DNA from 4 places in the Streptomyces sp. NPDC001027 genome. Region 1 is predicted to be linked to each of the others. Evidence: riboswitches for the same ligand, from Rfam matches in the RefSeq annotation. Region 1 holds a riboswitch; each other region holds the start of a gene.
The links. Region 1 has a riboswitch for cobalamin ahead of ABT300_RS36265 (CbtB domain-containing protein). Riboswitches for the same ligand answer to the same signal wherever they lie in the genome.
Positions count from the first base shown of each region.

Region 1 (9,820 bases):
GGACGGCGAGGGACGCGTCCTGGCCGTCGTGGAGCCGGAGGTCGTACGGGCCGCGGCGGTGCAGGTGCTGGGGGCGCCCGCGACGGCGTTCTGGCGGCTGGACGTGCCGCCGCTGACGGCGACCTCCGTCAGCGGGCGCGGCGGCCGCTGGAACCTGCGGCTGGGGCTCCCGCTGGATCGGGCGGAGACGGCCTGAGGTCGCGTCCGCCCGATCGTCGGTCTCCGGGACGGAGCCCGCGGCTACCGCGAGGCGGTCACCGCCGTCCCCGCGGGGATCGCGGCGGGCTTCGGGTTCAGCAGCCGTTCGGCCAGTTCCCCGAAGACGAGGCCGAAGCCCGCCCACATCGTGATCTGCAGGGCGAGCGAGGAGAGCCGGAACCGCCACAGCAGGGCCGCCGGGAAGTCCGTCGGCACCTCGTTGACGGAGGGCAGGAACGCGTAGGCCAGCCCGATCACGACGGTGAAGCCGAGGACGGCGACGACCGTGGCGTACCAGGCGCCCAGTCGCGGTGCGAGCCGCCTGCCGGCGATCACGGCGGCGACCGCGAGGAGCACGCCGAGCACCATCATCAGGAAGTACAGGGTGGTCCGCTTGGCGATGGTGTCGTGGTCACCGACCGCGGGCGGATTGGCCGGGTACTTGAGGAACGGGACGACGTACACGGTGAGCAGGGCCGCCCCCGAGAGCAGGAGCGCCGTGGCCCGGGGGGTGAAGCGGCCGACGCGGCCCAGCGCGAAGCAGTAGGCGAGGGCGGCGATGCCCCCGAGGGCCACCCCGTACACCAGGACGCCGGTGGCGAGGCCCGCGGTGGACTGGAGGCTGCGGGAGACGAGTTCGACCTCGTGCTCGTGCGCGGGGGCGTGGGACTCCTCGAAGCCGATCGCGCTGTCGACGTTCGGCTCGCCGAGGAAGTAGGCGACGACCAGGGCGAGCACGCCGGCCGCGAGGCCGGCGAGCATGCCGCGGACGAGCAGGTTTCTTACCGTTGCGGAGTTCATCGAGTGTGCGGCGTCCCTCGTCAGTGGCAGGGGAAGCCGAGAAGGTGGCGTGCGTCGTGCACCCACTCGTGGACTCCCTCGCCGGAGACGACGGAGGTGGCGCCCTGTTCGGCGCCGACGAAGTACAGCAGGACCAGCATCAGGACGCCGAAGAAGACGGCCCAGGGGGCGATGTCCTTCAGCGGCAACTTGGCGGGGACCACAGGGGTGGTGGGGGTCGGCTGGGCGACATGCTGCGCCATGGCAGGGCCTCCTCTGGGAGTTCGCGTCCCATCTCGGTGGTGCACAGGACGACGGCTCCGGGTCTGACTCTCGATGCGCTCCCGAGGAGGAGCCCACCGTTCACAGTGGCGCGACCGTGCCGGATTTCCACCGGCTTCCGTGCTGACGTCGTCGATATCAGAGCGACGGTACCGCGTGTCGCGCGCCTGGCCAATACCGCACCACCTGGCGTGACGTCGCTCTCCGCGACCAAGTGGCGCGGATCACCGCCCTGATCGGGCGCCGATCGGCGCTGATCGCCGGCCGGGTCGGGTGCTGATCGCCGGGCCGACCGGCGCCGGGCGGCGGCGGACGGCTGCCGGGACGACCGTCACACCGACGACGGGGCGCCGGCGTCCGGGGTGAGGAGGCCTGCGACCAGGGCGGCGAACTCGTCCGGGGCGGCGAGGCGGACGCCGAGGGCCTCGGCCTTGGCGCGCTTTGATCCGGCGCCCTCCCCGGCCACCACGAGAGAGGTCTTCCCGGAGACGCTGGAGGAGGAGCGGCCGCCGGCCCGTTCGATGAGCTCGTTCATCTGATTGCGGCTCAGCTTCTCCAGGGCTCCGGTCATCGCGCCGGTGACGACCACGGTCATCCCGGCCAGCGGACGGCCCGCCTCGTCGGCGCCCTCCGCACCCTCCGCGCCGTCGCCTCCGCCCTCGCCTCCGCCCTCGTCCGCGCCCTCGGTCGTCCGGGGCGCCGGCGGGGTGGCGCCCGGCTCGGTCATGTTCACCCCGGCCGCGACGAGTTTGTCGATGAGCGGGGCCAGTTCGGCGAGTTCGGCGACGATCGAGGGGGCCTTCTCGGCGCCGATGCCCTCGACCTGCCGGATCGCGTCGGCGTCGGCGGCGCGGAGACAGTCCATGGTGGCGAAGTGCCGGGCGATGCGCCGCGACATCGAACGGCCGGTGCCGCGGACGCCGAGCGCGCAGAGCACACGCGACAGCGGCTGCGCCCTCGCGGCGGCGAGCGCGGCCAGCAGGTTGTCGGTGCTGGTCTCCCCCATCCGCTCCAGGCCCAGCAGCTGCTCACGGGTGAGCGTGAACAGGTCGGCGAGGTCTCCGACGAGTCGGGCGTCGACCAGCTGGACGACCCGGGTGCGGCCGAGGCCCTCGATGTCGAGCTGGTCGCGCCCGGCGGCGTAGGACAGGGAGGCGACGAGATGGCAGTCGCGGCCGTTCTCGCAGCGCCAGCGCTGCTCGCTGGCGTCGATGCCCGAGCCGCACCGCGGACACGTCTCGGGGAAGGGGATGGGCTGTTCCTCGCCGGTGCGCAGATGGGCTACGGGCGCCTCGATGCGCGGGATGACGTCACCGGCCCGGTGGACCATGACCCGGTCGCCGAGGCGCAGGTCGCGGCGGGTGATGTCGGCGGGGTTGTGCAGGGTGGCGTAGGTGATGGTGGAGCCCTCGATCTCCACCGGCTCCAGGACGGCGCGCGGCGCGATGACGCCGGTGCGGCCCACGTTCCACTCCACCGCCAGCAGCCGGGTGATCTTCTCCACGGCCCGCAGCTTGAAGGCGATCGCCCAGCGCGGGGCCCGCGAGCCGGATCCGGCGGCCGCCTGGTCGGCCGCCAGATCGGCCTTGACGACGATCCCGTCGATCCCGAACGGCAGCGTCGCGCGCAGTGCGGCCGTCTCCTCGACCCGGGTCAGGACCTCCTCGACGGTGGTCGCGGTGACCCCGGGCACGGCGGTGGCGGCCGTGGTGTTCACGCCCAGCGCGGCGGCCTCGGTCATGAGGTCGCTGTGCGCGCTCTCCCGCAGACGCTCGGCGAACGCCGGGTCGCTGTCGGCGAGGGGCAGCAGGCCGTAGCCGAAGAACGTCATCGGGACGGTGTAGGCGCGTTCCCTGGCGCGCAGGGTGCCCGCGGCGGCGTTGCGGGGGTTGGCGAACGGCGCTCCGCCGTGCGCGGTGCGCACTTCGTTGGCGTGCTCGAACTGGGCGTTCGTCATCAGGACTTCGCCGCGCACCTCCACCGTGACCGGCTGCGCCAGCTCGGTCGGCAGGCCCTCCACGGCGCCGATCGCGTGCGACACGTCCTCCCCGGCCGTCCCGTCGCCCCGGGTGACGAGCTGCGTGAGCCGGCCCTGCCGGTAGCGGGCCGCGATGGCCAGGCCGTCGAGCTTGGGCTCCACGCTGAACCGGGTGACCTCGCGGCCGATGCGTCTGGCCAGCGAGACGGTCCAGGCCGTGAACTCGTCGGGCGAGAACACGTTGTCCAGGCTCAGCATCGCCGCCGTGTGCGGGACGTCGCCCACCACGGCCCCGCCGGCGACCTTCCCCGTCGGGGAGTCGGCCCGCGTCTGCTCCGGGTGCTCGGCCTCCCAGGCCGCGATGGACCGCACCAGACGGTCGTAGTCGTCGTCGTCCAGGCCCGACGTGCCGGCGGAGTAGTACGCCGCCGACGCCTTCACCGCGTCCTCGACCGCCTGCGCGTAGGCGGCGGCGTCCCCGATCACTGCACCACGTGTTGTCATGCCGGTCATCCTGCCCGCCACCACTGACAACGCCCTGGAGCGCCGCCGGCGAAGCCGCCCCGGGCGGCTCGGACCGGTTGCCCGCGGTACGTCGTCATGGTGGCGGCGATCTTCACAACTGGCTTTTGGATCAGTTGATTTGACGCGTCATCATATAGTGAGCGAGGGTGCGCGGCGGCTCCCCCGGACCCCGTCGCGCGGCCGGAATCCCCACTGGAAAGGCACGACCCTGCGGAACGAACCGCGCAGCGCCACTCCCGACCCGTCCGCCGTGCTGCCCTCTCCCCGCCGGTCGGCGTTCTCACCCGCCGCCGACGTCATCGGCACGGAACTCGACCTGCGGTTGACCGCCGACCATCTCGTGCACGCGCTGACCCCCGGGTTCTGCGACGCGGCCTCCGTGTACCTGCTGGAGCGCTGGCGTCTCGAGGAGAACGCCCGCCTGCGCACGGACGCGCCCCGCGTCGAGGTGCGCCGGACGGCGCTGCGCGTCGGGCCCGGCGCGCTGGCGGACTGGGAGGCCGCGCTGCCGGTCGGCGAGATGGTCGCCCACTCCCGCCGGACGCCCTATGCCCGGGCCCTCGCCGACGGGCGGGCGCGGCTGCTCGACGCGGTGGATCCGCACACGTCCGGGCGGCTCGTCGGTCCGGGCGACGACGACGCGCGCGCCGGCGACCTGCTGCGCGTGACGTCGTTCCTGGTGCTCCCGCTGCGGCTCCGGGACCAACCGATCGGCTTCGTCAACTGCACGCGAGGACCGGGACGGCCGCCGTTCTGCACGGCGGACGTGACCGCCGCGGAGGCGCTGGCCGCGCGGACCGCCGTCGCCCTGGACAACGCGCGCCGGTACGAGCGTGAGCGGCGCACCGCGCTCGCCATCCGCAACAGCCTGCCGTCCGGCGCCGCCGAGGAGTTCGGAGGCTGCCGCGCCGTCCACGGCTGTCTGCCGGCCGGGCACGGCAACCTCGTCGGCGGCGACTGGTCCGATGTGCTGAGGCGGCCCGGCGGCCGGGTCAGTCTGATCGTCGGGGACGCGATGGGACACGGTCCCGAGTCGGCCGTCGCGATGATCCAACTCCGCACCGCCGCGCGGACGCTGGCGGCACTGGACATATCCGCGGCCGACCTCGTCGGCCGGCTCGACGCCCTCGCCGGGGACTCGCCGGGCGTCTCCTTCGCCACCTGCATCTACGCGGAGTGGGACGCCCGGCGGCACACCTGCACCCTGGTGGGGGCGGGCCACCCTCCCCCGCTGCTGCGCGGTCCGCGGGGCCGGACGGCTCCCGTCGCGCTGGCCGGGGCGGGGCTGCCCCTCGGACTGGGCGCGGGCAGTTACGAGGAGACCGTGCTGAGCGTGCCCGAGCCCGCCCTGCTGGTCCTCTACAGCGACGGCCTGGTCGAGACCCGCGACGCCGACATCGACCACGAGATCACCCGCCTCGCGCGCACCGTGGACGCGGCGGCCGTCGAACCCGTGGAAGGCGACGCGCGGGACGCGCTGCCGTCCCTGTGCCGACGGCTCCTGCACGCGGCGTCCGGCACGGCCGGAGCCGACGACCGCACCCTGCTGCTCGCCGAGCTGACGCCGGCGGGCCGCTGACGCCGGGCCGCCGCCGGGAGCGCCCGCGCCCGCCCGTGAGGGGCGCTCAGTCAGCCAGATTCGCCCACACCGCGTTGCCGCCGGTGAGCCGTGACCGGTCCACGCCCCAGGACTGGGAGAGCTGCTCCACGAGGAGCAGGCCGCGGCCGCCCTCGTCGTCGGGGCCGGGTTCGCAGCGCGGCAGGCCGCGGCCCGTACGGTCGTGGTCGTGCACCTCCAGGCGCAGGCATCCCTCGGCGACCAGGCCGACCCCGCACAGGAACCGGGCGCCGAGCGTGTGCCGCACGGCGTTGGTGGCCAGTTCCGAGACCAGCAGGACGGCGTCCGCGCACAGCTCGCCCGGCAGCCGCCACGCGGTCAGCCACGCCGTCATGGAGCGGCGGGCGATCGACACGCTGGAGCGGTGCGCCGGGAGTTCGAGCCAGTGGGTCCGGTCCGGGCTCCAAGTGTCTAAGAACTGGGGGGAGGTCGCGTGGGGGGACACGGTGGTCGCCTTCCGTGGGGGACGGGAGCAGCCGGAGGCCGGGGAAGGTGAGCAAGAGACCCGGAGGGAGGGGGTGTTCCGGAGGGGCCCTGCGCCGGTGAACTGCCGAATGGTCCAACTCGCGTGCGGATGACGGAGCTTGACGGGAGAACGCTCGAGTTCGGCGGCGCGGTTCACACAAGTAACTATGCTCGCAATGAAGTTCAAGCTGCAACCGACTGCCTGATAATTTCAGCAAGCCGATATCCGTCTGGCCGCTACGGCGTGCCGCAGCCGGACTCTCGGCGGTGTCTTCCCCCAGGAGGTGGGCGTGAGCGAAGGCCGTTCCGGCGCGGGCAGCCCCAGTGCGCCCACCGTGCTGCGCATGATCCTCGGCCGACGTCTGCAGGAGCGACGCCGGAACGCGGGCGTCTCGCTGGAGGACGCGGCCCGGGCGCTCCGGGTCAAGCCGCTGACCGTACGACGCCTGGAGAAGGCGGAGGTCGGACTGCGGCCGCTCTACGTGGAGATCCTGCTGGAGACGTACGGAGCCGGCCGGCGGGAGATCGAGGAGTTCATCGCTCTCGCCGAGCGGGCCAACGAGCCGGGCTGGTGGCACCCGTACCGCGACGTGCTGCCGAGCTGGTTCAGCGCCTACGTCAGCCTGGAGACCGCGGCCCGGACCCTGCGCGCCTACGAGCCGCACTACGTCACCGGGCTGCTGCAGACCCCGCGTTACGCACGCGCGGTCCTGAGCGGCGGATTCCCGAACGACCGGGACGACGACCTGCGGCGCCGCGTCGACCTGCGGCTGCGCCGCCAGAGCCTGCTGGAGAGACCCGACGCGCCCACGCTGTGGGTGGTGCTGGAGGAGGCCGTGCTGCACCGGGTGGTGGGCGGCGCCGAGGTGATGCGGGAGCAGATCGACCGGCTGCTGGAGGTGTGGGAACTGCAGCATGTCAGCGTGGACGTCGTGCCGTTCGCAGCCGGCGCCCACGTCGGCGCGTGCGCCCCGTTCACCTATTTCCGGTTCGAGGAGCCGGAGCTGCCCGACGTCGTCTACACCGAGATCCTGTCCGGCGCCGTCTACCTGGACCAGCGCTCCGACGTCGCGGCCCATCTGGAGGCGCACAACCGCATGTCCCTGCTGACCTCGGACAACGACAGCAGGGCGCTCCTGAACCGGATGCGCAAGGAGTACTCATGACCGGCGCCCAGGGCATCGACGGCCGTGCCCCCCACCACGTCTACAACGGCATGCCCGCCGCCGACCTCGGCGAGCACGGCTGGGAGTCCCCGTGGAGCGGCCCCAACGGCGGCCAGTGCGTGCAGACGAAGCAACTGGCCGACGGGCGTGTGGCGATGCGGCAGTCGACCGATCCCGCCGGCCCCGCGCTGATCTACACCCCCGAGGAGATCGCCGCGTTCGTCGCGGGCGTCAAACGGGGTCTCGCCGACCATCTCACGGCGGGCTGAGAGCCGGACTCGGACGGCGCAGCACGTCCGCCCCATCGGCGCGATCCGCCGGACACCCCCCACGCACACCATCGAAAGGCACAGGATGACCACCTCGAACGCCCCGCGGGACATCGACACCAGCAGGCCGCACTCCGCCCGGATGTACGACTACTACCTCGGCGGCAAGGACCACTTCGACGTGGACGAGCAGGCCGCGGAGACCGTGGCGTCGGTCTACCCGGGCATCTTCGTGTGCGCCCGGGAGAACCGCGCGTTCATGCACCGGGCGACCCGGGTCCTGGCGCGCGAGCACGGCATCCGCCAGTGGCTGGACATCGGCACCGGCATCCCGACCGAACCCAACCTGCACCAGGTCGCCCAGTCGGTGGTCCCCGACGCACGCGTCGTCTACGCCGACAACGACCCGCTCGTGCTGAAGTACGCGGAGCGGCTGATGCGCAGCACGCCCCAGGGCCGCACGGCCTACGTCCACGGTGACGTGAACGACCCCGGCGCGCTGCTCGACGCGCCCGCCCTGGCCGACGTGCTGGACCTGGACCGGCCGGTGGCCCTGTCCCTCAACGCGCTCATGCACTTCGTCACGGACGAGCAGGACCCGTACGGCATCGTGGGACGGCTGCTGGACGCCCTGCCGTCGGGCAGCGCGCTCGCGCTCAGTCACTGCACGCCCGACTTCGATCCGGTCGTCTGGCAGAAGGTCACCGACATCTACACGGCCGCGGGCACGCCGGTGCGGTTCCGTTCGCAGCCGGACGTCGCCCGCTTCTTCGACGGGCTCGACCTCCTCGACCCCGGCATCGCGGTCGGCCACCGCTGGCGTCCGGACGGCGCCGTCGAGGCCACGGACGCCACCGTCAGCCTCTGGACGGGCGTCGGCATCAAGCCGTGACCGGCCGCCGCGCCGGCACACCGACTGTTGACGGGAGTTGCACATGCACGACACGGGCGACCTGGGCGACGTCGTCGCGGAGGCGTACGCGCTGGGCCCCGGCGACTGGGGCATGGAACCGGTCGCCCGTGGCGCGCTCGGACAGATCTGGAAGCTGACGCGCAGTCACGCGCCGAACGGCCCGTCGGACGACTCGGCGGACGGGCCGTCGGGCGGGCCGGCGTGGGCGGTGAAGGAGCTGCTCTTCGACGGTGACGAAGAGCAGGTGCTACGGGAGTCCGCGCTGCGCGACGCCGCGGAAAGGCTGGGCATCGCCTCTCCGCGGCTCTTCGCCGACCGCGCCGGCGCCTGCCTCACACGGCTCGGCGGCTCGCCCGACGGGCCCTGCGTGAAGCTGTACGAGTGGGTCGAGGGAGCCCGGGCGGACTCCCGCGATCCGGAGATCCTCAGCTGGTGCGGCCGGACGCTCGCCGCCCTGCACCGGGCGGGCGCGCAGGAGACCGGGACGCCCGATCCCTGGTACGAGCGGTGTCCTTCGCCCGCCGAGTGGGCGACGCTTCACGCGCGGGTGCGACGGGCCGACGTGCCGTGGGCCGACGCCCTGGGCCGCTTCGTCGCCTCGTCGGCCGGGGAGCTCGCCCGGCACGTCACCGCGTCCGTCGCCGACGGCGTTCCGTGCGCCGGGGAGGAGGTGGTGACGTCCCATCTCGACGTGCAGCCCCAGAACGTGCTGGTGGGGCCGCACGGGCCGGTTCTCCTCGACTGGGACAACGCCGGGCCGACGTCGGCGGGTCGCGAGCTCGCGCAGGCCGTGTTCGTCTGGTCCGGCGGGAACGGCTTCCACGCCGATTCCGCCCGCCGGCTGGTGCGCGCGTACCGGGAGGCCGGTGGCCGCCCCGTGCTCAGGGGCCTGGACTCGTTCTCGATGCTCTTCGCGACGGCCCTGAACTACGTCCGCGTGCAGGCCGAGTGCGCGATCGATCCGACGGTGACGCCGGCGCAACGGGAGTTCGCGAGCGGTCAGGTCGTCGCCTCGCTGCGGGATCTGCCGGATCCGACCGCCGTCGCACGGCTGGCGGAGTGCCTGGAGCAGTCGTGGTGACGGCGGCCGACGGGCCCGGGGCCGAGGTCAGCGGTCCGTCGGCGGCAGGCGGTCCAGGCCGGTGTCCCGCAGCACGCGCCCGACGGTGTCGGCGAGGGCGCTGTCCGCGCCGATGACGGTCTCGGCCCCGCCCGGCAGCAGATCCAGGGGGCGGTACCAGTCGCGCAGGTCCGCCTCGCCCACGTCGTGCGCGATCGGCTTGGCGGCGTGGCGCACCAGGGTCTCGGCGAACGGCACGTCGAGGTAGTAGGCGTGGGTGGGGCCGCGGTGGTCGGCGCGCAGCCGGGCGAGCATCGCGCCGTAGTGGTCGGCGTACAGGAGTCCCTCGAGGACGACGTGGTAGCCGGCGTCCAGGGCGTAGCGGGCGACGGCGTCGATCAGCCCGATGTTCGCCGCCCCCGGCCGGTCGCGCTCGCGCAGCACCTCCCGGCGCAGGTTGTCCTGCGCCACGAGCGCCAGACCGCGGCCGAACCGGTCCCGCAGGGACGCCGCCACCGTCGACTTGCCCGAGGCGCTGTTGCCGCGCAGCACGATCAGCCGGGTCT
Region 1 is NZ_JBEPBI010000246.1:127-9,946, forward strand. It holds partial or broken gene ABT300_RS36255 (histidine phosphatase family protein) at 1-196, shown strand, start outside; gene ABT300_RS36260 (CbtA family protein) at 241-999, opposite strand; gene ABT300_RS36265 (CbtB domain-containing protein) at 1,020-1,241, opposite strand; cobalamin riboswitch at 1,272-1,432, opposite strand; gene ligA (NAD-dependent DNA ligase LigA) at 1,592-3,751, opposite strand; gene ABT300_RS36275 (PP2C family protein-serine/threonine phosphatase) at 4,014-5,342, shown strand; gene ABT300_RS36280 (ATP-binding protein) at 5,389-5,826, opposite strand; gene ABT300_RS36285 (Sco1979 family transcriptional regulator) at 6,137-7,012, shown strand; gene ABT300_RS36290 (DUF397 domain-containing protein) at 7,009-7,281, shown strand; gene ABT300_RS36295 (SAM-dependent methyltransferase) at 7,367-8,173, shown strand; gene ABT300_RS36300 (phosphotransferase enzyme family protein) at 8,217-9,275, shown strand; gene ABT300_RS36305 (AAA family ATPase) at 9,303-9,820, opposite strand, start outside.

Region 2 (7,361 bases), on a different contig from region 1:
GGTTCAGCATCACCAGGACGTCGGCGACCAGGCGTTGGGCACGCGGGTCGAGGGTGCTCCAGCCGACCGAGGGCGGAATCCACAGGTTGTGCCTGCGGTATCCCCCGGTGTCGCCCGCGCGGGCCCCGATGTTGTCGGCGACGCCCTTCTCGTCGATCCACAGGAACCGCTCGGGCTGTCCGGTCTCCAGGGCGAGGGCGGCCAGGTCGCCCGCCTCGGCCACGAACGGATGCAGGCGCCGCCGGGTAGGTCCGTCCGGGGAACCGGGCGCCGCGTTCACCGTGCCCGCCATCGACAGCCAGCGCTCCACCGTCTGCACGGCGTTGGTCCCACCGCTCTGCTGGAGGGGCTGCCGCCCGTCGGAGCGACCGCCTGCCAGGTCCGGGAGCTCCCACAGACACAGCGCCTGAAGCAGGCTGAGCTGCGCGTACCAGCAGCGTGACTGCTGCAGCACGGTCTCCGCCTGGCGGATCAGGTCGTCCCGGCCTCCCCGGTACGTCTGCGGGTGGCGGTGGCGGCGGTTGGCCGCGTACTTGAATCCCTGGGCCAGCGCCGCCTCCAGGGCGAGCGGCAGATCGGGGGATCCGCCGGTGAACTTCGGGTCGAGGTGGCGCAGCCATTTGGTGAGGCGTTCCCGGGCCTCGTCGCGATGGGCCTCGTCGACGGAGCCGAGGAGCATCGGGAGCATCCAGGCCCGCATCACGAACTCCCGGAAGAGATCGACCCGTTGCTGCCGGTAGCGCCGGTTCAGCTCCTTGCGGTCCTCCTGGAGCCGCCCGACGTCCTCCTCGGGCGCGCCTCCCGGAGCCGCGCGGACCGCCCGTGCCCGTCCCATCCGCGCGGCCCATGTCTCGTACTCCCGTCTCTTCCAGGCCCTCAGCCTGTCGAGCCGGTCGTTGTACTCCTGGACGGGGTCGCTGTTCAGGCCGACCCGCTCGCGGATCACCGCGAACGCCGCGTTGCCGCCGGTGCCGAACTCCTGGGCGACGACCAGGCGGATGGAGTAGGAGGGCTCCCGGACGGCCAGTTGGAAGAGCTCCCAGTACAGCGGGGTGGTGTCGATCCGGTCGGAGACCGCCCGCAACGCGGCTCCCAGCTGTTTGAGGACCCTGTGCTTGGCGTCCCTCAGGGTGCGCCGGTCGCCCTTGATCCCGGGCCAGTGCCGGCGCACCGCCCGCACGATGTCGCCCAGGTGCCTCGGGTCGGCCTCGGCGCTCTCGATCTCCAGGGCGGCCGCATAGAGGTCCAGGGCCTTGGGGTCGTCGGTGCGCCGGCCCGCGGCGGCGCACAGCCGGGAGGCGAGCGGGCGGCCCCGCACGGGGGCGCGCCGGATCCGCTCCGCGATCTCCTTGCGCACCTCGGCCCGCACGCCGCGCCTGCGGTCCAAAGGGTCCGCCGCCCGCCGCCGGGACATCAGGACGAGTGCGATGAGCAGTTCACGGCTGGGTCCGGGCGGCTGCAGCGCCTGCTCCGTGAGGTCCCCGGCGCCCCGCTCCCCGAGGTGGCTCAGCACGCGACTGCCGAAGTAGGCCTGGACGATGCTGTGCGGGAAACGGACCCTGTGCTCGAGGCCCTCCACCAGTCTGAGCCTGCTCGCGTGGGCGGCGAAGCGGGCGAGGACGGCATGGCACTGGTCCATGTTGCCCTCGCGCAGCCGTCTGCGCTCCGGTTCGCCGAGACGCTCGCACAGCGTGTCCCAGATCTGTTGCCGGTCCCAGTCGGACAGCGTGTGGTCGCGCTTGCCGTACTGGTCGAAGCCGCGGCCGGCGAACAGGCGCTCGGCCCGGACCCGGGCGCGCCGGGCCGGGCCGGGGTGCAGGACGTCCGGGTCGAGCAGCTCCGCGAAGCCGACCTCCAGCGTGTCCTGGAGCAGTCCGACGCAGGCCAGCGCGCAGACCACTTCGAGGGTGTCGCGGCGTTCGTCGGGGGTCAGCGCGACGTCCTCACGCAGCTTCCCCTCGCACAGCCCCTCGGCCCACGTCTCCAGCAGCCAGAGCCGCAGGGCGGCGCGGTCGCGGCTGCGGGTGAGGACGCTCGGCGGGTCGTCCTCGGGGCGGTCGTGCTCCAGCAGTCCCCGCCGGTGGAGTTCGCGGGCGATCTGCAGGTAGACCGGCGACTCGGTCACCTCCGCCGTCTCGACGATCCAGTCCACCCGGCGCTCGTCGGTCTCCGGCACGTCCGCCTCGACGAAACGCAGCGCCGCCTCCTCGCTGAGCGGTTCGAGCACCACGATCGCGGCGGAGGTGGTCTCCAGCGGGCTGTGCGGCCGGGAGGCGATGACCAGGGGCAGCTTCTCCTCGCGGGCGCGCTCGATGGCCCGCCGGATGACGTTGTCCCGGTTCTGCTGCCGGCCGTCGTCGAGCAGGGCCTCCTCCAGGCCGTCGGCGAGGACGACCGGCTTGTCGTCGGCGAGGAGTTGCTGCCACACCCGGTCGGTCTTGCTGCGGGCCAGAACGCCCTTGGGCGCCTCCTGGGCGAACCGCTGCCTGGCCAGATGCTCGAAGTTGAGGTCGGCGCCGTCCGTCGCGTCGCGCAGCCTGATCGGCACCGGTACGGCGTTCTGGCGGGCCAGGAGTTCGGTGAGCCGGACGAGGACGGCGGTCTTCCCCGCGCCGACGCCGCCGACGAGCAGATACGGCCGCCGGGTGTCGCGCTCCCGCAGCCGCTCGGCGATGACCTGGGCGATGTCCTCCCGGCCGACGATCTCGCGGGTGTCGTATCCGGCGGTGGGCACCAGCCGGCGCGGATCGCGCAGCGCCTTGGTGAGGTAGCGCCGCTTGGTCCAGCGGTACCACCAGAACAGGAAGAGGGCGGCGGCGATCGAGGCGGCGAGGACCGGTCCGACGAACCGGGAGACGATCTCGAAGCCCTGGTTCTGCTGACGCCACTTCTCGAAGCCGGTCGTGTCGTGGGTGACGAGGATGAACACGCCCTCCCCCACCCAGGCGAGCACCGCGAGCACGGCGACCAGCCAGATCGCCCGGGTGACGTTGGCGTACGAGAGCCATCGGCGCCATTTCTTGGGGCGGGCGACGCCGCGACGGGCCTCCAGACGGATCGTCAGGGAGTGCCAGCGGCCGACGAGGCCGCGTCCGAAGCTGGTTCCCGCGCGCCGGAAGGGCAGGGTGGCCATCGGCGCGTCGCGCGGTCGCTCCTTGCCGGGCGGATGGCGGACGACCCTCGTCATGGCGTTCTCCTTGCGCGTTCCGGGACGGATTCCCCGGTACGGAGGACCCGCGGGGCAGAGGATCGACGCGGCGCCGACGGCTCCTTCCATGGAATCACTCCCGACGGCCTGCGCAACCCGGGCGTCCGGCAGACTCGGGGCCATGGACATCGCGATACGGCGGGCCGCGCCCGGCGAGTACCGGGCCCTCGGTGACATCACCGCGCAGGCCTATCTCCAGGACGGGCTCCTCGACTTCGGTGAGGAGGACGCGTATCTGCCGGTGCTGAAGGACGTCGCCGCGCGGGCGGCCGCCGCCGAGGTGCTGGTGGCCGTGGACGGCGACCGGCTCCTCGGCGGCGTCACCTTCGTGGCCGGTCCCGGCCCGGTCGCCGACATCGCGCGGCCCGGTGAGGCCGAGATCCGTGCGCTCGCGGTCGCGCACGCGGCCCGCGGCCGGGGCGCCGGCGAGGCGCTCGTGCGGGCCTGCCTGGAACGGGCGCGGGCCACGGAGGGCTGCACGGCCGTCGTCCTGTCGAGCCAGCGCAGCATGCACACCGCACACCGCATCTACGAACGTCTCGGCTTCGTCCGCACACCCGAGCGGGACTGGAATCCCGTGCCGCACCTGGACGACCTCACTCTCCTCACCTATGAGTTGACCCTCTGAAACCATCCCGACACAACATCTGGGGGTGGCGTGACGGGTGAACACAAGATGTATGCTCATGCTCGCTGTCGCTGCAGGGGAATCCGGTGCGAATCCGGAACTGTCCCGCAACGGTGTACTCGCGTGCATCCCTACCCGTATGGGCACGCCTGTTCAGTCCGAGGTCCTGTCGACAGCGCGCCCGGCCGTCCGGTCCGGGTGCCCTGACGTCCGGGCCTCGTGGAGTGGGCCGGTGGACGCGACGCCCCCGCGCGCTCGTGTGCTGCCCCCTGCCCTCCGCCAGGCCCCTTGCCGAGCGAGGGAGAGCCCCCACGTGACCATCGCGCCAGCCGAACCGGCCTCAGTCACCGAGCTGCAGACCGACGGTCCCGGTACCGCGTTGCTGCGGACCCTGACCGAGCTGACCGCCGACCTGCCCGACGCCGACCCCGGCCGGGTCGCGGCCGCCGCGCTGCGCGGCCGGTCTGCGCGGACTGCCTCCGAGATCACCGCGGAGCTGCGCGAGCTGGCCACGGAGGCGGCCGCGGGCCTGATCTCCGAGGACCCCGCCTACTCGAAGCTGGCGGCCCGCCTGCTGACGATCGGCATCGTCGAGGAGGCCGCCTCCCAGGGCGTCACGTCGTTCACCGAGTCGATCGCCGTCGGGCGCCGCGAGGGCCTGATCGCGGACCGCACCGCCGAGTTCGTGCGCGTGCACGCGGCCCGGCTCGACGCGCTGATCGACTCCGCCGCCGACGACCGCTTCGGCTACTTCGGACTGCGCACCCTGCACAGCCGCTACCTGCTGCGGCACCCGATCACCCGCAAGGTCGTCGAGACGCCCCAGCACTTCCTGCTGCGCGTCGCCGCCGGTCTGGCGGAGGACGACACGTCCCGCGCCCTGGACGAGGTCGCCGCGCTGTACCGGCTGATGAGCCGGCTGGACTACCTCCCGTCCTCGCCCACGCTCTTCAACTCCGGCACCCGGCACCCGCAGATGTCGTCCTGCTACCTCCTCGACTCCCCGCTGGACGAGCTGGACTCCATCTACGACCGCTACCACCAGGTGGCCCGGCTGTCGAAGCACGCCGGCGGCATCGGTCTGTCGTACTCCCGCATCCGCAGCCGGGGTTCGCTGATCCGCGGCACCAACGGGCACTCCAACGGCATCGTGCCGTTCCTCAAGACCCTGGACGCCTCGGTCGCCGCCGTGAACCAGGGCGGCCGGCGCAAGGGCGCGGCGGCGGTCTACCTGGAGACCTGGCACTCCGACATCGAGGAGTTCCTGGAGCTGCGGGACAACACCGGCGAGGACGCCCGGCGTACGCACAACCTGAACCTCGCGCACTGGATCCCGGACGAGTTCATGCGCCGGGTCAACGCCGACGAGCCGTGGTCGCTGTTCTCCCCGGCCGACGTGCCCGAGCTGGTCGATCTGTGGGGCGACGAGTTCGACGCGGCCTACCGCAGGGCCGAGGCCGCCGGTCTGGCCAAGAAGACCATCCAGGCCCGCGACCTGTACGGCCGCATGATGCGCACGCTCGCGCAGACCGGCAACGGCTGGATGACGTTCAAGGACGCGGCCAACCGCACCGCCAACCAGACGGCCGAGCCGGGCCATGTCGTGCACTCCTCCAATCTCTGCACGGAGATCCTGGAGGTCACGGACGACGGCGAGACCGCGGTGTGCAACCTGGGCTCGGTGAACCTGGGCGCGTTCGTCGACACGACGAACGGCGACATCGACTGGGAGCGGCTGGACGAGACGGTCCGCACCGCGGTCACGTTCCTGGACCGCGTCGTCGACGTCAACTTCTACCCGACCGAGCAGGCGGGCCGCTCCAACGCGCGCTGGCGTCCGGTCGGGCTGGGCGCGATGGGCCTCCAGGACGTCTTCTTCAAGCTGCGGCTGCCCTTCGACTCGCCCGAGGCCAAGGCGCTGTCCACCCGCATCGCCGAGCGCGTGATGCTCGCCGCCTACGAGGCCTCCGCGGACCTCGCCGAGCGGAGCGGCCCGCTGCCGGCCTGGGAGAAGACCCGCACGGCCAGGGGCGTGCTGCACCCGGACCACTACGGCGTCGAGTTCGCCTGGCCCGAGCGCTGGGCGGCGCTGCGCGAGCGGATCGCCTCGACGGGGCTGCGCAACTCCCTGCTGCTCGCCATCGCGCCCACCGCCACCATCGCCTCCATCGCGGGCGTGTACGAGTGCATCGAGCCGCAGGTGTCGAACCTGTTCAAGCGCGAGACGCTGTCCGGCGAGTTCCTCCAGGTCAACTCGTACCTGGTGCAGGAGCTCAAGGAGCTCGGCGTGTGGGACGCCCGCACTCGTGAGGCGCTGCGCGAGGCGAACGGCTCGGTGCAGGGCTTCGCGTGGATCCCGGCCGAGACGCGTGCCCTGTACCGCACGGCGTGGGAGATCCCGCAGCGCGGACTGATCGACATGGCCGCCGCCCGCACCCCGTACCTCGACCAGGCGCAGTCGCTGAACCTGTTCCTGGAGACGCCGACGATCGGCAAGCTCTCCTCGATGTACGCGTACGCGTGGAAGTCGGGTCTGAAGACGACGTACTACCTGCGCTCGCGCCCGGCCACCCGGATCGCCCGGGCCGCCCGGGCCCAGGCGCAGCCCGAGAACGCCATTCCCGTGCAGCAGGCCGCCGACCCCGACGCCGTCGCCTGCTCCCTGGAGAACCCCGAGTCCTGCGAGGCCTGCCAGTAATGACCACCGCACCTGAGAAGACCCAGCAGACCCAGACGACCGAGCAGACGGAGCAGACCGAGGGCTTCGAGAAGTCCGGGAAGAACCTGCTCGACCCGGGCTTCGAGCTGACCCTGCGCCCGATGCGCTATCCCGACTTCTACGAGCGCTACCGGGACGCCATCAAGAACACCTGGACCGTCGAGGAGGTCGACCTCCACTCGGACGTCACGGATCTCGCGAAGCTGTCCGAGGGCGAGCAGCACATGATCGGCCGGCTGGTCGCGTTCTTCGCGACGGGCGACTCGATCGTGGCGAACAACCTCGTGCTGACGCTGTACAAGCACATCAACTCCCCCGAGGCGCGCCTGTACCTGTCGAGGCAGCTGTTCGAGGAGGCCGTGCACGTCCAGTTCTATCTGACGCTGCTGGACACCTACCTGCCCGACCCGGACGACCGGGCGGCGGCCTTCGCGGCGGTGGAGAACATCCCGTCCATCCGGGAGAAGGCCGAGTTCTGCTTCAAGTGGATCAACGAGGTGGAGAAGCTGGAGCGGCTGGAGTCGCAGGCCGACCGGCGCCGCTTCCTGCTCAACCTCATCTGCTTCGCCGCGTGCATCGAGGGCCTGTTCTTCTACGGCGCGTTCGCGTACGTCTACTGGTTCCGCAGCCGGGGTCTGCTGCACGGTCTGGCCACCGGGACCAACTGGGTGTTCCGCGACGAGACCATGCACATGAGCTTCGCGTTCGAGGTGGTCGACACGGTCCGCAAGGAGGAGCCTGAGCTCTTCGACGACCGGCTCCAGGAGCAGGTCACCGCCATGCTCCGGGAGGCCGTCGAGGCCGAG
Region 2 is NZ_JBEPBI010000303.1:397-7,757, reverse strand. It holds gene ABT300_RS38745 (NACHT domain-containing protein) at 1-3,187, opposite strand, end outside; gene ABT300_RS38740 (GNAT family N-acetyltransferase) at 3,330-3,836, shown strand; cobalamin riboswitch at 3,889-4,024, shown strand; gene ABT300_RS38735 (ribonucleoside-diphosphate reductase subunit alpha) at 4,150-6,534, shown strand; gene ABT300_RS38730 (ribonucleotide-diphosphate reductase subunit beta) at 6,534-7,361, shown strand, end outside.
Region 2: another riboswitch for cobalamin. It lies ahead of ABT300_RS38735 (ribonucleoside-diphosphate reductase subunit alpha); the one in region 1 lies ahead of ABT300_RS36265 (CbtB domain-containing protein).

Region 3 (4,822 bases), on a different contig from region 1:
AGCGCCGCCCCGGCGGCGTCGATCGAGGCCCCGTCGTCGAAACGGGCCTGTCGCAGCGACGAACTCGTCGCGGGCGAGACGAACACGACACGGACGGTCACGGGGCGGCTCCTTCTGCTGCGGTCTCGAACATAGGGGTTGCTACGGCGCACAGGGCACGGCAGTGCGGGGGCGTGGCACCGCCGGCCCCCGCCCTAGCCGTCCTGCCGCACCTCGTCCTGCCGCACCTCGTCCTGCCGGACCTCGTCGTGTCGTTCTCCGTCGTGGCGCTCCCCCTTCGGCGCGGCGGGCAGGGCGCCCAGGAAGCGTATGTGCGGGCGGCCGTCGGGTCCGTCGCGGGTGAGGACGGCCCGCACCCCGTAGACGTCGGCGATCAGCGCCTCGGTGAGCACCTCCTGCGGTGTGCCGGCGGCCACCGCCCTGCCCTGCTTGAGGACGACGACCCGGTCGCAGTACATCGCGGCCAGGTTCAGATCGTGCAGCGCGACGACGCTCGTCAGCCCGAGTTCGGTGATCAGGTCCAGCAACGCGAGCTGGTGCTGGATGTCGAGGTGGTTCGTGGGCTCGTCCAGCAGCAGCTCCCGCGGCTGCTGGGCGAGCGCGCGGGCGATCTGGACGCGCTGGCGCTCCCCGCCGGAGAGGGTGTGCCACAGCCGGCCGGCCTTGTCGCCGAGGCCGGTCCGCTCCAGCGCGGAACGGACCGCGGCCTCGTCCTGCGCCGAGGCGGCGCCCCAGGCCCGGCGAAGCGGCACCCGGCCCAGCCGCACGACGTCCAGGACGCTCAACGCCACCTGTGTGTCGGCCTGTTGCTCGACGACGGCGACCCGCCGGGCGACCGCCCGCCGCCCGACCTGCGTCAGCGGACGGCCGTCGAGGGTGACCACGCCCGAGGCGGGGGCGAGGACGCCCGCGAGCAGCCGCAGCAGCGTGGACTTGCCGGAACCGTTCGGGCCGAGCAGACCGGTGACGGTTCCCGGGCGCAGCGCGAGACCGACTCCGTCGAGGATCAGCGAACCGCCCGCCGTGTAGGCGAGGCGGTCGCCGCGCAGGCCGGCGCCCTCGGCGGTCCCCGTCATCGCGCGCTCCTGGTCCGGTACAGCACGAGGACGAACGCCGGGACGCCGATCAGCGAGGTCACCACGCCCACCGGCACCTCCTGCGGGTCCAGGACGGTGCGGGCGAGGGTGTCCACCCACACCAGGAAGACCGCCCCCGCCAGGGCGGTGGCCGGCAGCAGCCGGGTGTGTCCGGGACCGGTCAGGGCCCGGGCCGCGTGCGGGAGCACGAGTCCGACGAAGCCGATCGCCCCCGCCGAACTGACCAGCGTGGCCGTCAGCAGGGCGGTGGCGCAGAGCAGGACCAGCCGGGTGCGGGCCACGTGCACGCCCAGCGACGCGGCCGCGTCCTGCCCGAACGCGAAGGCGTCCAGCGTCGTCGCGTACCCCGCGCACACCAGCAGCACCCCGACCAGCACCGCCCCGCCCGCCCCCACGTCCGCCCAGCCGGCCCCGCTGAGCGAGCCGAGCAGCCAGAACAGGACGCCGCGGGTGGTCTCGGCGTCGGCGCTCGTCATGACGACGAACGAGGTGAGCGCCGAGAACAACTGCATCGCCGCCACCCCGGCGAGCACCACCCGGTCCGTGGCGCCGCCCAGCGTGTGACTGAGCAGCAGCACCAGCGCGAAGGAGACCGCCGCACCGAGGAACGCGCCCCCGGACACCGACAGGGCCCCGCCGCCCGCGCCGAGCACGACCACCACGACCGCGCCGGTCGAGGCGCCGGAGGAGATCCCGAGGACGAACGGGTCGGCGAGCGGGTTGCGCAGCAGGGACTGCATCACCGCCCCGCACACGGCGAGCCCGGCTCCGCACACCGCGGCCAGCAGCGTGCGCGGCAGCCGCAGATTCCACACGATGCCGTCCCGCAACGGCGTCAACCCGGTTTCGGCGAGGCCGAGATGGGCGGCCACCGTGGACAACACGTCCCGGACCGCGATGTCGGCCGGACCGATGGTGATCGCCACGGCGACGGACGCGCACAGCAGCGCGAGCCCGGCCGCCCACAGCAGCACCTGGCGCAGCCCCCGCGCCGCCACCGCCGCAGGAGCGGCGGCGGCCGCCGGGCCGACGGCGGTCATCGCGCGAGGCCGTACGCGCGCAGTGCCGCCGCGACCTTCTCCACGCCCTCGACGGTGCGCACGGTCGGGTTCATCGCCTGCCCGGACAGCAGGACGTACCGCTTCTCGCGCACCGCGGTCATGTTCCGGGTGACCGGGTCGGACTCCAGGAACGCGATCTTCTTGGCCGCGGTCTCGGCCGTCTGCTGCCTGCGGGTCAGATCGCCGATCACGAGGACGTCCGGGTCGCGGTCGGCGACGGTCTCCCAGTTGACCTGCGGCCACTCCTGTTCGGTGTCGTCGAAGACGTTCTTCGCGCCGAGTTCGCGGGTGATGACGCCGGGGGCGCCGCAGCAGCCGGCCAGGTAGGGGGACTGGGAGTTGGCGAACCAGTAGAGGAGTGTGACGTTCTTGGCATCGAGTCCCGAAGCGGCCCTGGCCACCCGGGACTTGAGGTCGGCCACCAGTTCCTCGCCCCGTTTCTCGACGCCGAACACCCGGGCCAGGTCGCGTACTTCGCCGTAGACCGCCTCCATGGTCAGCGGCTTCGTGCGGACGCCGTCGCCGCCGCCGCTGTTGTCCTTGCCCGTGCAGTCGGAGGGGGAGAGATAGGTCGGGATCCCGAGCTTGTCGAACTGGGCACGCGTGGCCACTCCGCCCTTGCCGAGCGTGGAGGCGAACGAGGCGGCCACGAAGTCGGGTTCGGCGTCCAGGACCTTCTCGAAGGAAGGCGCGTCGTCGGCCAGCCGCCTCACCCGGGCATCGGCCTTCTCGAGGCTCCTGGGCAGCGGGTCGGTCCAGGTGGCGGTACCCGCCATCCGGTCCGCGAGCCCGAGGGAGAGCATGATCTCCGTCGTGCCCTGGTTGAGGGAGACCGCCCGCCGAGGGGGCGTGTCGATCCGGACCCGCTGTCCGCAGTTGTCGAGCGTGACCGGCCGGCCGGCCGCGTGGCTGTCGGCGGGACCGTCGGAGGAGGCGGCGGAGCCGCCGCAGCCGGTCGCCAGGAGGGCTCCTGCCAGGAACAGGACGGCAGGAGCGACGGGACGTGCGAACGGCACGGAGTTTCCTTCGGCGTCGAGGGCTCAAGCGCGAAGCCCGGTCGTACGGTGCGCTCCTCCGGCCGGTCTGCGACACCGGAGGCCGCCAGCAGGTCTTCGGACTCGGGGTCACCCGGGCGAGGCGCCTTCCCGGAGCGCATGCGCGTCCAGTGGCCGAAAGCCCCGCCCGTCGCCCTTACCGCTGCGCGTCAGCTCCGGATTCCCACCGGATTCCCTGACCCCCGCGCGCCCCGGGGGCGCGCACGAGTACGACTGGCCTCGGCAAGCTACCACAGGCGTCGAGGGCCCCGACGGGGGTGACCTTCGGCACATCGGAGGTCTTCGGCCCGGTATGTGCTTTCATCGTGCACTTGTTGCTCATCGCGCACTGTTCCCGCAGGGAAAGCACGTGTCACCCGATCTCTGACCGGACGTCATATGAACGCTGCGGAAGCGGAAGACGGCCAGGCACTTACTTCGAGGTGGGTGAACCCGCATGTGAGGACGTGCTCCCGCCCGCCGTTCCAGCGCCTAGTCTGTGGTCCGGACCCCACCGGGCCTTCCCCGCAGCCTGGGCGGGATCTCAGCCCGTCACCACCGAGAACAGGCGGCCGAGGGCATGCAGCCACTGCGTCCAGAAGACCCCGAGCAACTCGGGCCGTATCGGCTCCTGGCCCGGCTCGGTGCGGGCGGCATGGGCCGGGTCTATCTCGCGCGGTCGTGGGCCGGCCGCGTCGTCGCCGTCAAGGTGATCCGTCCGGAGATGGCGGACGACGACAACTTCCGCATCCGTTTCCGGCGGGAGGTGGCGGCCGCGGCGGCGGTCGGCGGCCCCTACACGGCGCACGTGGTGGACGCCGCTCCGGACGACGAGACGCCCTGGCTCGCCACCGACCATGTGCCCGGCCCCACCCTGGCCGAGGCGGTCGCCGCGCACGGGCCGCTGCCGGTGGAGACGGTGCTCGCACTGGGCGCGGGCGTGGCCGAGGCGTTGACCGCCGTGCACGCCGAAGGGCTCGTGCACCGTGACCTCAAACCGTCCAACGTGCTGCTCGCGGCGGACGGCCCGCGGGTCATCGACTTCGGCATCGTGCGCGCCCGCGACGGCTATGAACTCACCGGTTCCGGCACCCTGTTCGGCTCTCTCGACTACATGTGCCCGGAGCAGGCCACCGGCGATCCGATGGGCCCGGAGGGCGACGTCTTCTGCCTCGGGTCGGTGCTCGCGTTCGCCGCGTCCGGGCGCTCGCCGTTCGGCGGGGCGGTGGGCGCTGCGCTGCTCTACCAGGTGGCGCACGGATCGCCCGACCTGAGCCTGGTGCCCGAACCGCTGGACAAGATCATCAGCCTCTGTCACGCCAAGGACCCGGCCCTGAGGATCCACCCCGACCGGCTCTCCGCGGCCTGCGCTCCCGGCGGCGCCGAACAGGTGCTGACGGACGGCTGGCTGCCGGCGCCCGTCGCCGCCATGGTCGCCTCCCACCAGGCGGCCGTGCGGGAGCTGGACCGCCCCGTGCCGCCGGACCCGGTCTCGCGGCCCGGAGGCTTCGCGCCGCCGGCGCCGGCCGAGGAGCCCGTCGCCGGGCCGTCCGGACCTGCCGGGCACAGGGCCGCCCACCCGGCCGTCGAGCGGCCGACGCACGGCACTCCCGAAAGCGACTGCGAAAGC
Region 3 is NZ_JBEPBI010000380.1:198-5,019, reverse strand. It holds partial or broken gene ABT300_RS41055 (histidine phosphatase family protein) at 1-101, opposite strand, end outside; gene ABT300_RS41050 (ABC transporter ATP-binding protein) at 195-1,076, opposite strand; gene ABT300_RS41045 (FecCD family ABC transporter permease) at 1,073-2,137, opposite strand; gene ABT300_RS41040 (ABC transporter substrate-binding protein) at 2,134-3,174, opposite strand; cobalamin riboswitch at 3,265-3,390, opposite strand; partial or broken gene ABT300_RS41035 (serine/threonine-protein kinase) at 3,773-4,822, shown strand, end outside.
Region 3: another riboswitch for cobalamin. It lies ahead of ABT300_RS41040 (ABC transporter substrate-binding protein); the one in region 1 lies ahead of ABT300_RS36265 (CbtB domain-containing protein).

Region 4 (5,758 bases), on a different contig from region 1:
TGTGCATGTGCATGTAGGAGCCGTAGAACAGCGGATCGCCCTCGGCGAGCACCGCCACCGTGCGCCCCGCGTCGAGATGCGCGGCGAGCCGGGCGGCCGCCTCGGCGTAGAACTCGTCCATCGCGCCCTGGTAGCCGCCCGGGTGGTCGGTGGTCTCCGTGGTGACCGGGTAGACCAGCCGCTCCTCGACGTGATCGGCGCGCAGGTGCTTCGCCGCGATCGCGCGGGCGATGGACCGGCCGTGCCGGGCGCTGTGGTAGGCGATCACGTCCGCCTCGCCGATCACCTCGACGGCCCGCACGGTCATCAGGGACGGGTCGCCGGGGCCGAGCCCGACGCCGTACAGCTTGCCGCTCATTCTTCCTCGCTCGCGATCGCGTTGAGCGCGGCGGCCGCGATGGCGCTGCCGCCACGGCGCCCGCGCACCACCAGGTAGTCCAGGCCGTGCGTGTTCGCCGCCAGGGCGTCCTTGGACTCGGCCGCGCCGATGAACCCGACCGGCGCGCCGATCACGGCGGCGGGCCGCGGCGCGCCCTCCTCGATCATCTCCAGCAGCCGGAACAGGGCGGTGGGCGCGTTGCCGACGGCGACCACCGAGCCCTCGAGCCGGTCCCGCCACAGCTCCAGCGCGGCGGCGGTGCGCGTGGTGCCGAGCCGCGCGGCAAGGTCCGGCACGCTCGGGTCGGACAGCGTGCACAGCACGTCGTTCTCGGCGGGCAGCCTCCGTCGGGTGACGCCGCTGGCCACCATCTGCACATCGGTGAAGACGGGCGCGCCGGCCCGCAGCGCCTCGCGGGCGCGGGCGACGACGGACGGCGTGTACGCCAGGTCCCGTACGAGGTCGACCATCCCGCAGGCGTGGATCATCCGGACCGCGACCTGGCTGACGTCGGCGGGCAGTCCTTCGAGGTCGGACTCCGCGCGGATGGTGGCGAAGGACCGGCGGTAGATGACCGCACCGTCCTTCTCGTAGTCGTAGCTGCTCACGGTGTTCGTCTCGCTGCTCTCGATGGTGGTACGGCTCATGAGGTGATCGCCGCCAGGGCGGCGGCGAGGTGGTCGGGGTCGGTCATCGCTGCGGCGCCCGTCGGACGGCCCGACCGCACGGCGGTCAGCCGGTAGCCGCCGTCCGCGGAGGCGACCACGTCGATCCGGTCGCCGTGTGGGTGTCCGCAACGCCGTTCGCAGCCGGACCAGTACAGCGGGAGGGGGCAGGCGCCGGCCGCGTCGACAGTGTCGGCCGCGTCGGCCCGGACGTCGGCGTGGGATTTGCCACACCCGGGCCGCCCGACGCACGCGCCGACGCGCGGCCACGGCGAGTCCGGATCGGTGACGAGTCCGGCGGCGGCGAGCCGCGCGAGGGACTCGGCCCGCTGCCGAGGGTCCCGGCCCGGCGCGGGGACGACGACTCCGCGCCACGGGGTCAGCCGCAGCTCGGTCTCGGCGACCCGCGTCAACTCCCGCCACTGGCGGGCGGAGAGCCGCCCGAGGGGCACGTGCGCGGACAGGGCGTCGCCGACGACGCCGGGCGCGGGCCCCTGCGCGTCGGGGACGGGGGCGACCTCCGTCAGGGACGACCCGCCGATGCCTTCGGCGGCCAGGCGGCGGCGGACCCGCTCGGCCAGCACGCCCTCGGGCAGGGTGAGTTCGGCCACCCGCCAGACTCCGCCGCCGGACTCCCGGACGGCCCGCAGGAACGTCTCGGCCGCCAGCAGCGCCGCCCGTGGCGCGTCCCGCGCGGACACCCGCACCGCACCCGGAGCGAGCACCGCACCGTCGCCGGTCGCCCGCAGCGTCACGTCGGCGCCGAGCCCGGCCACGTCCCCGCGCCCGTCGTCCAGGGCGAACAGGAACCGGCCCGACAACTCCCGCGCCGGCCCGCTCGCGCACAGCGCCGCGTCGAGCTCCGACAGCCAGGGCCGGACATCGCGCAGGCCGCGTCCGTCGAGGCCGGACAGCGGCGAGGCGACGATGTTGCGCACCCGCTCGTGTCCGGGGGAGGGCAGCAGCCCGGCCGCCGCCAGCAGGTCGGCGAGCTCCGCGCCGCAGCCGTCCGCGAGGCCCCGCAGCTGCACGTTGCCGCGCGAGGTCAGATGGATCTCCCCGTCGCCCAGCCGCCCGGCCGCCTCGCCCAGCGCCTCGGCCTGACGGACGCTCAGCACCCCGCCCGGCACCCGGACCCGGGCCAGCGCCCCGTCGTCCGCCGCGTGCAGCCGCAAAGCCCCGGGGCAGGCGTCACCGCGGTCCCGTGAGACCGCTGTGGCCTGGGACGTTGGACGGAGGTCAGCCGAGGACATGGCGGCGAGCATACCCACGTCCACCTGGGAGGTATGCCTGTGCCCTCTTCCCCCGCCCCTTACTATGCTGGCGGTGGATCATCCGGTCCGCCATCGCCACGACGGCGACAGGGGAGGAAGCCCGGTGCGAATCCGGCGCGGTCCCGCCACTGTGAGCCCGGCCCTCAGAAGCCGGGTGAGTCAGGAACTCCCGCCGTCCGACACCGCCCGGGGCGCGGACACCCCGAGGAAGGCCGACGCCCCATGATCCTGCTGCTGTCGACGTCCGACACCGACCTGCTGAGCGCCCGAGCCGCCGCCGGCCCGGTCCCGTACTGCTTCGCCAACCCGGCCCGGCTCGTCCTCGACGACCTCCCCGCGCTCCTCGACGGCGCCGACCTCGTCGTCGTACGCCTCCTCGGCGGGGTGCGCGCCTGGCAGGACGGCCTCGACCTGCTGCTCGCCGACGGCCGCCCGGTCGTCGTCCTGACCGGTGAACAGGCCCCCGACGCCCAGCTGATGGCCGCCTCCACGGTCCCCGTCGGCATCGCCGCCGAGGCCCACGCCTATCTCGCCCACGGCGGCCCCGCCAACCTGGAGCAGCTCGCCCGGTTCCTCTCCGACACGGTCCTGCTCACCGGCCACGGCTTCGACGCCCCGGCGTCCGCCCCCACCTGGGGTCCGCTGGAGCGGCCGGCGCCGGCCGGCGCCCCCGGGGCCCCGACCGTCGCCGTGCTCTACTACCGGGCCCATCACATGAGCGGCAACACCGCCTTCGTGCACGCCCTGTGCGACGCCGTCGAGGCGTCCGGCGCCCGGCCGCTCCCGCTGTACGTCGCCTCCCTGCGCGCCCCCGAGCCGGAGCTGATCGAGGAACTGCGCGCCGCCGACGCCATCGTCACCACGGTGCTCGCCGCGGGCGGCACCCGCCCCGCCGACGCCTCGGCGGGCGGCGACGACGAGTCGTGGGACGCGGGCGCGCTGACCTCCCTGGACGTCCCGATCCTCCAGGCGCTGTGCCTGACCTCCTCGCGGACCGACTGGGAGACGAGCGACGAGGGCGTCTCCCCGCTGGACGCGGCAGGACAGATCGCCGTCCCGGAGTTCGACGGCCGGCTGATCACCGTCCCGTTCTCCTTCAAGGAGATCGACGCCGACGGCCTGCCCGCCTATGTCGCCGACCCGGAGCGGGCCGCCCGCGTCGCCGGCATCGCCGTACGCCACGCCCGGCTGCGCCATGTCCCGCCCGCCGACAAGCGTCTCGCGCTGGTGCTCTCCGCCTACCCCACCAAGCACTCCCGCATCGGCAACGCGGTCGGCCTGGACACCCCCGCCAGCGCGGTCGCCCTGCTGCGCCGGCTGCGCGAGGAGGGCTACGACTTCGGGACGGACGCCGAGGTGCCGGGGCTGGCCTCCGGCGACGGCGACGAGCTGATCCGGGCGCTCATCGAGGCGGGCGGCCACGACCAGGGCTGGCTCACCGAGGAGCAGTTGGCGCGCAACCCGGTGCGGATCCCGGCGGCCGACTACCGCCGCTGGTTCGCCGCCCTGCCCGAGGAGCTGCGCTCGGCCGTCGAGGAGCACTGGGGCCCGCCGCCCGGCGAGATGTTCGTCGACCGCAGCCGCAACCCGGAGGGCGACATCGTCCTCGCCGCGCTGCGCTTCGGCAACCTGCTGATCCTGATCCAGCCCCCGCGCGGCTTCGGCGAGAACCCGATCGCCATCTACCACGACCCGGACCTGCCGCCCTCGCACCACTACCTGGCCGCCTACCGCTGGATCGCCGCGCGGGCCGAGGACGGCGGCTTCGGCGCGGACGCGATGATCCACCTCGGCAAGCACGGCAACCTGGAGTGGCTGCCCGGCAAGAACGCCGGCCTGTCCGCCGCCTGCGGTCCCGACGCCGCCCTCGGCGACCTCCCCCTGGTCTACCCCTTCCTGGTCAACGACCCGGGCGAGGGCACCCAGGCCAAGCGCCGCGCGCACGCCACCCTCGTCGACCACCTCGTCCCGCCGATGGCCCGCGCCGACTCCTACGGCGACATCGCGCGGCTGGAGCAACTCCTCGACGAGTACGCCCAGATCTCCTCCATGGACCCGGCGAAGCTGCCGGCGATCCGCGCCCAGATCTGGACCCTCATCCAGGCCGCCAGGCTCGACCACGACCTCGGCCTCGCCGACCGCCCGGACGACGACGGCTTCGACGACTTCCTGCTGCACGTCGACGGCTGGCTCTGTGAGGTCAAGGACGCCCAGATCCGCGACGGCCTGCACGTCCTCGGCAACCCGCCGGCCGACGCCGACCGCGTCAACCTCGTCCTCGCGATCCTGCGCGCCCGCCAGATCTGGGGCGGCGCCACGGCCCTGCCCGGTCTGCGCGAGGCGCTCGGCCTCGACGAGTCGGCCGCGACCCGGGTCACCGCCGACGAGGCGGAGGCCAAGGCCCGCGCCCTGGTCGAGCGGATGGAGGAGCTGGGCTGGGACCCGGACTCCGTGCCCGACGAGCACGGCGAACAGGTCACCGCCATCCTGGAGTTCGCCGCCCGCGAGGTCGTCCCGCGCCTCGCCGCGACCACCGCCGAACTCCACCACGTCGTCCACGCACTGAACGGCGGATTCGTCCCGGCCGGCCCGTCCGGCTCCCCGCTGCGGGGCCTGGTCAACGTCCTGCCGACCGGCCGCAACTTCTACTCCGTGGACCCCAAGGCCGTCCCTTCCCGCCTCGCCTGGGAGACCGGGCAGGCCCTCGCCGACTCGCTCCTGGAGCGCTACCGCGCCGACAACGGCGAGTGGCCCACCTCCGTCGGCCTGTCGCTGTGGGGCACCAGCGCCATGCGCACGGCCGGCGACGACGTGGCCGAGGCCCTCGCGCTGCTCGGCGTCCGCCCCGTCTGGGACGACGCCTCGCGCCGGGTGACCGGTGTGGAGGCCGTCCCGTACGAGGAGCTGGGCCGCCCGCGCATCGACGTCACCCTGCGCATCTCGGGCTTCTTCCGGGACGCCTTCCCGCACACGATCGGCCTGCTGGACGACGCCGTCCGCCTCGCGGCCTCGCTCGACGAGCCGGCCGAGGTCAACCACGTGCGCGCGCACGTCGGCGCAGACCTGGCGGCGCACGGCGACGAACGCCGCGCCACCACCCGCATCTTCGGCTCCCGCCCGGGCACCTACGGCGCCGGTCTGCTCCAGCTCATCGACTCCCGCGACTGGCGCACCGACGCCGACCTCGCCGAGGTCTACACGGTGTGGGGCGGCTACGCCTACGGCCGCGAACTGGACGGCCGTCCGGCCCGCGAGGAGATGGAGACGGCCTACCGGCGGATCGCGGTCGCCGCGAAGAACACCGACACCCGCGAACACGACATCGCCGACTCCGACGACTACTTCCAGTACCACGGCGGCATGGTCGCCACCGTCCGGGCCCTGCGCGGCACCGCCCCGGAGGCGTACATCGGCGACTCGACCCGCCCCGAGACGGTCCG
Region 4 is NZ_JBEPBI010000346.1:140-5,897, forward strand. It holds partial or broken gene cobI (precorrin-2 C(20)-methyltransferase) at 1-358, opposite strand, end outside; gene ABT300_RS40125 (precorrin-8X methylmutase) at 355-1,026, opposite strand; gene cobG (precorrin-3B synthase) at 1,023-2,309, opposite strand; cobalamin riboswitch at 2,355-2,506, shown strand; gene cobN (cobaltochelatase subunit CobN) at 2,541-5,758, shown strand, end outside.
Region 4: another riboswitch for cobalamin. It lies ahead of cobN (cobaltochelatase subunit CobN); the one in region 1 lies ahead of ABT300_RS36265 (CbtB domain-containing protein).